Regions from separate parts of the Oceanobacillus sp. B139/18 genome, predicted to be linked through region 4. Evidence: riboswitches for the same ligand, from Rfam matches in the RefSeq annotation. Region 4 holds a riboswitch; each other region holds the start of a gene.
The links. A riboswitch is a leader RNA that binds a small molecule or an ion and turns the genes downstream of it on or off. The one in region 4 is predicted to bind thiamine pyrophosphate.
Positions count from the first base shown of each region.

Region 1: linked by a shared signal. The riboswitch ahead of ACZSMY_RS15935 (acetylornithine deacetylase) and the one ahead of ACZSMY_RS01280 (lipoate--protein ligase family protein) in region 4 are both predicted to bind thiamine pyrophosphate.
Region 2: linked by a shared signal. The riboswitch ahead of ACZSMY_RS12870 (thiamine phosphate synthase) and the one ahead of ACZSMY_RS01280 (lipoate--protein ligase family protein) in region 4 are both predicted to bind thiamine pyrophosphate.
Region 3: linked by a shared signal. The riboswitch ahead of ACZSMY_RS14420 (ABC transporter ATP-binding protein) and the one ahead of ACZSMY_RS01280 (lipoate--protein ligase family protein) in region 4 are both predicted to bind thiamine pyrophosphate.

Region 1 covers NZ_JBVFXI010000005.1:213,504-216,665, reverse strand. The annotation lists gene ACZSMY_RS15945 (helix-turn-helix transcriptional regulator) at 1-45, shown strand, start outside; gene ACZSMY_RS15940 (MFS transporter) at 18-1,211, opposite strand; TPP riboswitch at 1,391-1,494, shown strand; gene ACZSMY_RS15935 (acetylornithine deacetylase) at 1,576-2,844, shown strand; gene tenA (thiaminase II) at 2,883-3,162, shown strand, end outside.
Region 2 covers NZ_JBVFXI010000004.1:31,896-35,057, forward strand. The annotation lists gene ACZSMY_RS12860 (class I SAM-dependent methyltransferase) at 1-101, shown strand, start outside; gene ACZSMY_RS12865 (suppressor of fused domain protein) at 156-1,217, shown strand; TPP riboswitch at 1,337-1,432, shown strand; gene ACZSMY_RS12870 (thiamine phosphate synthase) at 1,428-2,156, shown strand; gene thiO (glycine oxidase ThiO) at 2,171-3,162, shown strand, end outside.
Region 3 covers NZ_JBVFXI010000004.1:366,256-369,417, reverse strand. The annotation lists gene ACZSMY_RS14425 (ABC transporter permease) at 1-422, opposite strand, end outside; gene ACZSMY_RS14420 (ABC transporter ATP-binding protein) at 426-1,199, opposite strand; TPP riboswitch at 1,343-1,452, opposite strand; TPP riboswitch at 1,557-1,657, opposite strand; gene ACZSMY_RS14415 (alanine/glycine:cation symporter family protein) at 2,308-3,162, opposite strand, start outside.
Region 4 covers NZ_JBVFXI010000001.1:270,480-273,641, forward strand. The annotation lists gene ileS (isoleucine--tRNA ligase) at 1-1,509, shown strand, start outside; TPP riboswitch at 1,641-1,743, shown strand; gene ACZSMY_RS01280 (lipoate--protein ligase family protein) at 1,938-2,780, shown strand; gene lipA (lipoyl synthase) at 2,773-3,162, shown strand, end outside.

The DNA of each region.
Region 1 (3,162 bases), on a different contig from region 4:
TATGGTATGAGGCCAAGCTATTTTCGCAGGTTAAGCAATACATAAACTCCAGCCAGAATCATCATACATGCCCCGCAGATGATAAAAATCAGGTGTATGGAGACCCAATAAGATACAAGTCCGAAGAAACCTAAAGAAATAAAATTAGAAAAATAAAGCAGGACGGCATTGAAACTGAAACCTCTTCCCAGCATGTCTGGCGGAATATACTTTTGCAGTAAATAGACCCTGGATAATCCAGACAGCGGCAATCCGACTGCTACCCAGATAATTCCCAAAAAAAGCAGGGGGACAGCTGGTAAACCTCCTAAGAATAAAATGCCTGTCCCCCAGATAAGGGAGCTGAGAAGGTAGGTTTTTAGCGTAAATTGTTTAAAGATATAGGGAATAATCAGATTCACAATAATAACAATAATTCCAAACCATCCTGTTACAACGCTGTACCATACTTCTGCATTCGCCATCGTTTCTTGTAACAGTAATAACAGCCCAACCTGCCAAACCCAGGTGTTAAAGAAAACAATAAAAGCTGTCATCTCAAATAAGGAACGGATGGTTTTATGAGAACGGGGCCATATAGCAAATTCCCGGATGGCTGTGAATATATTAAAATGCTTTTTATCTGTCTGCTCTTCCTTTAAGGGAATGAATGATAGAAAAAGCGCGCTCAATAGATAGCTGAGTGCATCCAGCGTGAAAAAGTGGATTACACCAATGGTATTCATGAAGATAATGCTGAAAACAGGTCCTAAAACAGTCATTCCCCTTGTAACAGTGTCCGTTAAACTATTTACTGCGGGCCTCTCCCTTTCACTCGTGATAAGCGGGATGATTGCCCGATGCGCCGGATTATATAAGCATCCGCATAAATGAATCAAGATGCTTACAATAATTAGATGCCAGTAAGCAAGCTGATTGGAGAAGTCTAACAAAACTAACCCGATGAGAAGTGGAGAACGAAATAAATCGATACGAATTAACCATTTCATTTTAGAAATCCAGTCAGCAATAACTCCTCCAATCAATCCGAACAGCAGATAAGGAGCAACTTGAGCGATAGCAATCCCTGTGGTATACGCATTAGAAGCAGTTAAATCATAAGCAAGAAATAAAAGAGCCATGCCAGTCATCACATTCCCCAAATTGGAACTGGCAGTAGCAAGCAGATAGTTTCGGACACGTTTATTTTTTTTTATGATAGTTATGTACACTAGCTGTAACCTCCTTTGTAAGAAGGTTACAACGTATTCTGGATTTCATCTGTATTGATATTGCGCAAAAAAACAGCAATATGTATGTAGACAAGCGGGTATAGAATCATCCTTTCTTAAATTCTGCTTTACGCTTACAAATTCGTATGGTAACCTAAAAGGGATAAATACATACGCAATGGATCCACTAGGGGTGCTTATTAAGCTGAGAGAGGCATATTGTCTTGACCCTTACCAACCTGATCTAGTTCGTACTAGCGGAGGGAAGTGGGCGGATATGCCTTTAGGCAAATGAACCAAACTTTTCTGCCGCTCTCTAAATCAGGAGGCGGTTTTTTTTGCGTGCTGAAAAGGAGGTTTTTGAATGGATAGGGTAATTCAGGAGATTCGAAATCGAGAAGACGAATTAATAGCGCTTGTCAGTGATTTGATTCGTTTTGAAACACCAGCCCCGCCTGCAAGAAATACAGAGGCTATCCAAGCTTACATTGCGAACTACTTGAAGGAAATGAATTTTGAAACAGAACAATGGGAGGTTTATCCCGGTGACCCGAATGTCGTCGGCTGTTTACGTGGAACTGCTTCCGATACATACAACAGCTTGATTCTTAATGGGCATGTGGATGTCGCTTCTATAGAGGAAGGTGAAAACTGGAAGCATGCGCCATTTCAGCCAGCAGTGGAAGGACGTACATTATTTGGGCGGGGTGCAGCAGATATGAAAGGCGGTCTGGCAGCGTGTTTATTTGCGATGCGCATATTGCATGACCACCAGATTCGCCTTGGCGGGGATGTTATTCTGCAGTCCGTCATTGGGGAAGAGGTTGGGGAAGCAGGGACGAAGCAATGTGGAGAACGCGGGTATACAGCGGATTATGCCATCGTTGCAGATACAAGTCATTGTGAAATACATGGGCAAGGAGGCGTTATTACCGGCTGGATCACAGTGAAAAGTCCAATCACGCACCATGATGGTACACGTCGCCAGCTCATTCATGCAGGCGGCGGGATGAAAGGAGCCAGCGCCATTGAAAAGATGAATAAGCTCCTTATTGCGTTGCAGGAGCTGGAGCGACATTGGGCAGTGACCAAATCCTATCCAGGCTTTCCCCCAGGAACCAATACCATCAACCCGGCAGTGATTGAAGGAGGCAGACATGCTGCTTTTATTGCTGATGAATGCCGCCTATGGATTACCGTTCATTATTATCCCGATGAGACTTCTGAGCAGGTTGCTGCAGAAATTGAGTCCCATTTACGCAAGACGGCTGAAGCGGATGTCTGGATGCGGGATAATCCACCCGCCTTTGAATGGGGAGGCGAATCGATGATTGTGGACCGCGGTGAAATTTTCCCGTCTTTCTCCGTAGATAAAGAACATGCTGCTTTTGCGATGTTACAGGAGAGTCATAGCAAAGCTTTTGGCGAGGAAGCGAAAGTCCGAATGTCTGAAACAGTAACTGATGGCGGCTGGCTTGCAGCATACGGGATTCCGACGGTCTGCTATGGACCTGGTGAATTGAAGCACGCCCATGCCGTGGATGAGCAGGTAAACATCGACGAGTTAGTAGATTATACAGTGTCCCTGCTGCAATTTATTTTGAAATGGTGTCAAACAGAAAAACAGAAATAAGGCATTTATAAAAATGATGGAAAAGGGAGCGCATATACATGAAATTTACAGAACGTATTCGCAAGACAGCAGATTCGATTTGGGAGAAAAGCCACCAGCATCCATTTGTACAGGGGATTGGTAATGGAACACTCGATATGGAGTCATTTAAATTCTACATGTGTCAGGATTACAAGTATTTGATAGAGTACTCAAAAGTAATTGCGATGGGAACGGTGCTTGCAAAAGATTTAGATACCATGTCCGGCTTTGCTAAATCGCTGGATGAAACCCTGAATTTCGAAATGGAGCTTCATCGTCAGTATGCCGAGCGTCTCG
Region 2 (3,162 bases), on a different contig from region 4:
AAGAAGGGTTAGAGAAAATGAGATATGATGTGAAGCGTAATCCTAAAAAAACCATCGTCACTGATTTTGCAGAGATGTTTTGTATTTCGACAAAGGGGTAGTGTTTTAGAAAGAAAAAATCGTCTTTTTGGAAAGGGAAACAGAGGAGGAATTTAATGAGTGAAGAAGTAAAAGCACCCGGCTGGGATGCAATTGATAATGCAATGGAAGCAATTTATGGGAAGCAGGAACCGAAGCATTATGGAACAGTGATCTCTTATTCGCTGGGCGGACCGGATCCATTAGATGGAATCAGCGCTTATCAATCAGAAACGCCAGGCTTGCACTGGCATATAGTTACATATGGATTTTCAGAGATTTACGAAAAAGAAACCGATAATCCAGAAGTAAGCGGTTTTGGGTTTGAATTAACGTTCAGATTGAAAAAAGAAGAAGGGGAAGAGGAACCGCCAGCCTGGGCGCTTAATCTGCTTCAGAATTTGGGAAGATATGTTTTTAACAGCGGTAATGTTTTTAAAAATGGAGACTATATGGATGCAAATGGTCCTATCTGTTTGGAATCAGATACGGCATTAACTGCATTGGCATTTATTACGGATTCTGAGCTTGGTACAATAGAAACAGAAAATGGTCAAGTGCAATTTCTGCAGATGGTTGGTATCACAAATGATGAGCTCGAAGCAATGCAGACGTGGAATACACGAGGTGTTCTCTCTGCCAGTTCCCCATATATGCCCGCGTTTATTACCGATTTAAAAAGAGATTCTTTACTAAATCATGCAGATGTCTCCCCAAAAGTTGATGAAGGAAGAGAACGGGAAGGATCCAATACAGGATTTCTATTTAACGATAATTTATCGTGGACTCCAGAAAAAAAGGGCTTATTCAGAAAAAAACCAGCAATGCTGACTCTGGGGGCAAAACAAACCGAAACCATAAGTAAAGTGCTGCGAGGGCGTCTCTTGAAAGGAAAGGCTCTGACATTGGCAGGTCCTGATATTGTCATTGCTATAGAGCCCGGGGAAAAGTCAGAATATGCAATGGAGAAGGATAAGGTGCGTCTAATTTTAGATGAGCAGAGTACAATCGAGTTGAGTGAGAAGCTGATTCCTAAAGAAGGTGTGGCGGAACTATTCTCGTTTGAACAGCTGGCTGTAAAAATTGTTAAAACATACATCAAAGATAATGAAGGAAATGTTGTTCAGGTAATTGGGTAAGAGAACTCATTTGAAAGTAAAATAACATTTCCTTGATAAATCGCTAAACACTTTTGAAAGAATATCTTTGAAAATAAAAAATTATATGTTATTCTTTATTTGTAATCTGAAAATTAAATAAGCAACACTAGGGGAGCCTTTGGCTGAGACGAATACTCGGACCCTTTGAACCTGATCTGGTTAACACTAGCGTAGGGAAGTGGCAGGAACATGACGATATATCATTCGAACAATGAATTTGTATATAATCAAGACCACTTATCCTTCAGCTGGATAAGTGGTCTTTTTCGTTCTTCTGCCAATCCTGAAGCAAGAAAATGGAAGAAAGGGGAGAAGAAGATGGACAGGCATCTGCACTTGATCAGTGATGGCAGTTTTTCCGAGCAGCATTTGCAAATAGTGAAGCGGATTCAGGCTGAGATTGATTATTTGCATATCAGAGAGAAGAACAAGACAGCGAAGGACATTCTGGAAATCATCGGTGCATTAGAAAATATCGGATTGCCATTAGAGAAAATAATAGTGAATGACAGAGTAGATATTGCTGTGATAAAGCAGTGCGCAGGTATTCAGCTGGCGTTTCACAGTCCTTCCATTCCACTTGTAAAAGAAAGCTTCCCTGAATTGAAGGCAGGAAAGTCTGTTCATTCTTTAGCTGAGGCAGAGCAGGCGCAGCAGGAGGGAGCTGATTATGTGCTGTATGGCCATATTTATTCCAGCAAGTCCAAAGCCAATCAGCAGCCCAGAGGATTAACGGAACTACAGGAAATGACTAACGCGCTGTCTGTGCCGGTATATGCTATTGGCGGGATTACTCCTGAGCGGGCGAAAGAAGTAACTGCCGCAGGAGCAGCCGGCATCGCGGTCATGTCTGGTATTTGGCAGGCAGAGGATCCGGTCCAAACTGTCAGAGCTTACCGGCAAGCGTTGAATATATGAAAAGGAGGGAGAAGATGAATAAACAGTTTGATCAAATTATTGTAGGCGGCGGAGTTATTGGCTGCTCTATTGCTTATCAGCTGGCCAAAAGAGGCAATCGGGTGCTGGTCATTGAAAGGAATCAAATCGGCTGCGAGGCTTCCAGTGCCGCAGCAGGTATGTTAGGCGCTCAAGGAGAGTTTACAGAAGACAGTCCGCTTTTTCGGTTTGCACAGGAGAGCAGAGCGCTATTCAAAAATTTATCCGAGGAACTGAAGGAAGCGTCAGGAGTAGATATTCAATATATTCATAAAGGAATCATGAAGCTTGCTTTTCATCAGCAGCAATACAGCAAGCTGCAAAGCGTCGCGTCTTTCCAGCGGGAAGCGGGGAACCCTGCGTATTTACTGTCAGTAGAAGAAGCGAAAAAAATGGAGCCAAGCCTGACGGAGAATCTTCGTGCTGTCCTGTATTTGCCGGATGATGGTCAGGTTTCCGCCCGTCATCTGACCAAAGCCTTCTCTCTGGCTGCATCTCATTATGGTGCGGTGTTGCATGAGCAGGAAAGCGTTAATGAGCTGTTGATAGAAAATGAAACGGTTTATGGTGTCCGGACAACAGAGGCAATCTATGAAGCGGTCCAGGTTATTGTTGCAACAGGAGCTTTCGGAGATGAATTGCTGCCTGCAGATTATGCTGCGATTCCGGTGAAGGGCGAATGTCTGCTGTTAGAACTGGACCAGAAGCTATTTCAATCAACACTTTGGATGGATGGCTGTTACCTTGTTCCGAAGCAGGGAAAAAAGGTGATTGTTGGAGCCTCCTCCATACCAGGAAAAATGGATAAGCATGTCCATGCCGCAAGCGTCCAGAGACTGCTGTCACGAGCGCAGAAAATGGTTCCGGAGCTGGCAGAGGCGAGGATAAGAAAAATGTGGGCAGGCATCAGACCATCTACAGCTGACGAACTGCCATACTTGGGCGAGATTCCGGGAATCCCAGGCCTATATGCGGCAAAGGGACATTA
Region 3 (3,162 bases), on a different contig from region 4:
GTTGATCGAAAACCATCGAAAGTACTGACAGTAATTGGAAAAAAGGTAATGATAATTGTAACGATAACTTTACTCCAGATGGAATAACCGAACCAAAGTACAAAAATGGGCGCCAATGCAATAATAGGAATAGTTTGTGATGCAATTAAAATAGGATAAATCGCTTGTTGTAATGTTTTAGATAGATTCATGCTTATTGCTAAAGCAACTCCCAGTACCAATGAAATCCCAAGACCAATGATAATAACAGCAAGCGTCATAGGAAGATGATGCAACAAGAGCTCTGTTTTTAATTCCCATAGCTTCTTCACGATTTCGGTTGGCGCTGGCAAAATAAATGATGTAGCGACAAACCCCGCTCCCGCTTCCCATATAAGCAAAAAGATTGTGATTAAAATAATAGAATAAAGATAATTTTTCATGCATTACACCCTCATCCGAAACTGATCTAGTAAATCATTTTTTAGCTCCGTCACTTCCTCTTTATCTAAATCGTATTGTCGTCTTGGACGTTCTAAAGGTACTTTAATTTCTTTTAATGTTGTAAATGGGGTATCCGTAATGACGAAAATGCGGTCAGACAAAAATAATGCTTCTGAAATATCATGTGTTATAAACAAAATAGTAGATTGCTGTTGTTCCCACTGTTCTAATAACCATTCCTGCATATATAACCTGGTCATTGCATCTAAGGCTGAAAAAGGTTCGTCCAACAACAACACATTAGATCCGGATAACGTGGCTCTTAAAAAGGAAACCCGTTGCCGCATCCCCCCAGATAATTCATGAGGGTATTTATTCTCGTATCCTTTTAACCCAAAGGCCTCCAGCAAGTTTTGAACAGTTCTTCTATCGAGATGATTTTCCTTTTGCAGTTCCAATGGAAGAGCTGCATTTTGTTGAACAGTCCGCCATGGCATCAATAAATCCTGTTGAGGCATATAACCAACTTTTCCAGAACGATTGGTTACTGGATCCTCGTTTAAATAGATAGTTCCGCTTTTCAGTTCCTCCAATCCGACAATTAGACGGAAAATTGTCGACTTGCCGGACCCACTTGCACCGATAATGCTTACAAATTCACCATCCGCAATAGAAAGATTCATATTTTTTAATATAGGAATTTTCCCTGCATCATTTTTGTAATAGAAATTTACGTTTTGAAACTGAAGAGCTATTTTTTTATTTTGTTCTCTCATCCTTCGTTCTCTACCTTCTTTCTAACAAAGAGTGTATTATTATGTCTTAAAAGCAATCATCAGCTAATCGAAAATGCATCCCTCCTTCCAAATAAAAAATACCCCAGACATGAAGCCCAGGGTACATACATTTCCTTATGATAGAAATTACTTTGCATGTTCCCTACGCTGGTCTCAACCAGATCAGGTTCTAAGGGTCTATATCTTACGGATAGTATCTCAACCAGCAACACTGGTCCCCCTACATTCTTATTAAATTGGTATCTCTTTTATTGAATTTATGACATAAGCATTAAAAAACCCATTCAACGAATACAGATGAATGGGAAATGAATACATAACTAGATTATTATCTACTTAAGTAAGTCATCACTTCCCTACGTTAGTCTTAACTAAATCAGGTTATAAGAGTCAAGTTTCCTTTCTCAGCGATAAAAATCGCTCCCCTAGTGATTATAGAAATATGAAATTTTTGATTCTATAAATGAACTTGTATGATTGAAAAATACGTTAAAATTCACAATGTTATTTTCATCAGCCACATCTATAGAGAACTGTAGGAAAAATAACTTAAAGTAGAATCTATTTAAACATATAAAATTATAATATGCAAATTATTCTAATTTATCTTTTAAAATCATGAGATTTGTTTGTATATAAAAAAAGATATATCCGCCTATTTTAATATGTTTTCAGGTGAAATTTGGTGAAATAATATAGGATATACAACGGTATAATAAAATAAAAAGAATAACTTTTACTGAGATACTCCTGTTATATGAGGATAGGAGCATCTATTATTTCTAAAGGTATTTTATAATAAATAAAACAGATTAAAAAGAACAGCTCAGCTTGGCTTACATAGCTGTCCTCTTGTAAACGGGACTCTTGTTACTGGAGAAGTGATATTATTTGGAAATCCTGAAGACAACCTTTTAGAACGAATAAATCCTATAGCTGCAATTAAATTCAATTATTGAGAAACCTAAAAAGTGACTTCCATGGATGCAAAGAAGTCACTTTTTATACGAATTGATTTCCCCTCAATTATTTCCTTTATATGTCCGATAGAAAATTACTGTAACTTTATCATTTATTACAGCAATCATTAACCAGCCAGCTTCTGCTTCCTCTCCTCCTCTTTTTCCTTTCTCCGTACTTCTCTAAATTTATTTGTTTCAGATACAATCACGCCGGATAATAAACAGAGCGCAATCAAGTTGGGCACTGCCATTAATCCATTGAATATATCCGCAAGATCCCATACTAACTGCACAGATTGAACCGCACCAAACAGGATAACCAGACAGAAAATGATTTTATAATAGATTGTATTTCGATCTCCAAAAATATAACCGAAGCATTTCTCCCCATAATAGGACCAGCCCAGAATAGTGGAATAAGCAAAGAAAATAAGGCCGAATACAACAATATAATTACCTAATCCAGGCAAGAAAAAGTCAAAAGCTTCTCCTGTAATGACAGGTGCTGCATCTGCTCCAAATTGCAAATGCAGCCCGCTCATCACCACAACAAGTCCGGTAATCGTACAAACCACGATCGTATCCAGAAATGTTCCTGTCATCGATACTAACGCCTGCCGCCCTGGATAATCCGTCTTCGCTGCCGCTGCCGCAATTGGCGCTGAACCAAGACCCGCTTCATTGGAGAACACCCCGCGGGCAATCCCGTATCGAATCGCTAAACCGATAGCTCCCCCGCCGACAGCTTCCGGATTAAATGCAGCCTCAAAAATAACTGCAAACGCCGCAGGAACTTCCGTAATATTTAAAATAACAATAATCAGTCCGCCAGCTATATAAAACAAAGCCAGAAATGGGACAAAGATAGCAGTTACTCTTCCAATGCCTCTCACTCCGCCAAGCAAAACTAATGCAGTGAGCGCCATCAAGATGATTCCCGTAACCCATGGGTTAATATTAAAAGTAGCTTGTAAGGAACC
Region 4 (3,162 bases):
GATTTCCGTCAGGATATTCTTGATGAAATTAAAAAAGTGCATTGGTATCCGCATTGGGGAGAAACAAGACTTTATAATATGGTGAGAGACCGTGAGGATTGGTGTATTTCCAGACAGCGTGCCTGGGGAGTTCCGATTCCAGTATTTTATGGGGAAGACGGAACAGCAATCATTACAGATGAAACGATTTCGCATGTATCCGAACTCTTCCGTGAGCATGGTTCCAATGTCTGGTTTGAAAGAGAAGCGAAGGATTTATTGCCGGATGGATTTACATCAGAGCATAGTCCAAATGGCAAGTTTACTAAAGAAGTCGATATTATGGATGTTTGGTTCGATTCAGGCTCCTCACATGAAGGTGTACTGATGAACCGGGAAGAACTTGATCGTCCGGCTGATGTATATTTAGAAGGAAGTGATCAGTATCGCGGCTGGTTTAACTCTTCATTATCTACTTCCGTCGCAGTAACGGGTAAAGCGCCATTTAAAAATATTATCAGTCATGGGTTCGCCCTGGATGGAAATGGCCGCAAGATGAGTAAGTCATTAGGAAATACGGTTGATCCGTCCAAAGTACAAAAACAATTAGGTGCTGATATTTTGCGTCTGTGGGTTTCCAGCGTGGATTATCAGGCAGATGTGCGTATCTCGGATGCTATTTTAAAACAGACTTCAGAAAGCTATCGTAAAATCCGGAATACCTTCCGTTTCTTACTGGCGAACCTTGCTGATTTTGATCCTAGCAAAGATCGCGTGAAGGATGAAGAATTGCAGGAAGTAGACCGTTATATGCTTTATCGTCTGCAGCAGATCTTAAATAATGCACGTGATAATTATGAGCACTTTGAATTTGCACCAGTAATCAGCCAAGTCCATAATTTCTGTGCTGTTGATTTAAGCTCCTTCTATTTAGATTTTGCGAAGGATATCCTGTATATTGAAGCTGCAGACCACCCGCGCCGCCGCAGTCTTCAAACAGGCTACTATGAAATTTTAACAACACTTGTGAAATTGCTTGCTCCAATTATTCCGCATACAACGGAAGAAGTTTGGGAATACATTCCTGGAGTGGAGGAAGAAACGGTTCACTTAACAGATATTCCTGAGCCGCGGGAGGTTGCAGGTGCAAAAGACATTGTCGGAAAATGGGATCACTTTATGGAAGTAAGAGATGATGTTCTGAAAGCACTCGAAGAAGCAAGAAGCGAAAAGGTTATCGGGAAATCATTGGAAGCTAAAATTACAATCGTGCCGCTTGATGAAGAAACGAAGCAGGTGCTTGAAAACATTTCGCATCTGCATCAATACTTTATTGTTTCAGAAGCAGTTATCGCAGATGAAAAAGGAACAGGCAAAGCATATGATTATGTTGAGGTTGCTGTTGAAAAACATCCTGGAGAAACGTGTGAACGCTGCTGGGTTGTTTCAGAAACAGTAGGCGAAGACAAAGATCATCCAACACTATGTGCTAGATGTGCCAGTGTTGTCAAAGAAAATTATGAGAATTAAAAAACAGGAGCCAGCTTTCTCAAAAGCTGGCTCCTGTTTTTACATATCTGCAAATTGTAAATGCTAATTATTGTATTTTTCTTTACAATTATAAAAATTACCAGTAGACTTAATTTGTAAACTGAATAAGTATTATGCACTGGGGGAGCTGTTAAGCTGAGAAAGACATTCTGTATTGACCCTTGGCACCCGAACTAGATAATCCTAGCGTGGGGAATGTGCAGTCGATAAGGAATTAGATAATTTATCCATTTATCAATAAATCTATCAAAGGCTGCATTCTATGGAATGGGCTCTTTTTTTATTGAATATATTCCCCATTTCGCTTATATCTTTTAAGCTTGATGATCAGGAAGGGCCGCTAAGAAGCTTGGCATAACAGGGAGCAGCTCCTGCAACAAGTAATTTGTTCATTGGAGGTGACGAAATTGAAGAAACAGTGGGCGTTTATCGATACAGGATTCCGTGGTGCTGCATGGAACATGGCTTTTGATGAGTGCTTGATCAATTGGCATCAAGAAGGTAAAATTCCGCCGACATTACGTTTCTATGGCTGGGAAAAGCCCAGTTTATCGATTGGCTACTTTCAAAAAGTCGATAAGAAAATTGATCTGGAAGCAGTGGAGCGCCATCAGTGTCAGTTCGTCCGTCGTTTGACCGGCGGCAGTGCTGTGCTTCATGACGATGAATTAACGTATAGTTTGGTTATTACAGAGAGTGATCCAGATATTCCTGTATCTGTACAAGAGGCCTACCATGTACTGGCAGAAGGAATATTTGAAGGATATCGCAATTTAGGGATTCCTGCAGAATATGCAACACTGGACAGAGAAAGTGCCAGAGGAAGGACAGCAATATGCTTCGAAAAACCTGCGTTCTATGAAATGGTTGTTGACGGTAAAAAGCTTTCTGGAAACGCACAGACAAGGAAAAAAGGTGTATTGATGCAGCATGGGTCTATTCCTATGAGCATGAATACAAACATGCTTTTTGATTTATTTGTATTCTCTTCCGAAAAAATAAGAGAACGAAGCCGGGCAGCATTTTCTAAAAAAGCGGTGACGATTAATCAATTAACGAATCGAGAGCATCGGTATGATATGCTGACGGATGCATTCAAAGAAGGGTTCAAGGAAGGTTTAGGTTTAGAATTTCATCCTCTGCAATTAACCAAGGCTGAGTGGGATGAAGTAGAGCAATTAGCACAATCAAAGTATGAAACGGAAGCGTGGAATATCAACTCAAACAAGGAGCGTGCTGGCATTGGCTAAACAATCAGAATATATTCGTAAACCAGAATGGCTGAAAACAAAAATCAACACCAATGAATCATACAAAAAATTAAAGAACTTAATGCGGGATAAACGGCTGAACACAGTTTGTGAGGAAGCAAAGTGTCCGAATATTTATGAATGCTGGAGCGAGCGAAAAACGGCAACTTTCATGATTTTAGGAGATACCTGTACACGCGGCTGCCGATTCTGTGCCGTAAAAACTGGTCTTCCAAGCGGAGTTGACCTGGGAGAACCAAAGCGGGTCGCTGACTCTGTTGAAATTATGGGATTAAAGCATGTCGTTATAACAGCAGTTGCGCGTGATGACCTGGAGGACGGGGGAGCTGCTGTTTTTGCCAACACAGTCCGTGCAGTTCGT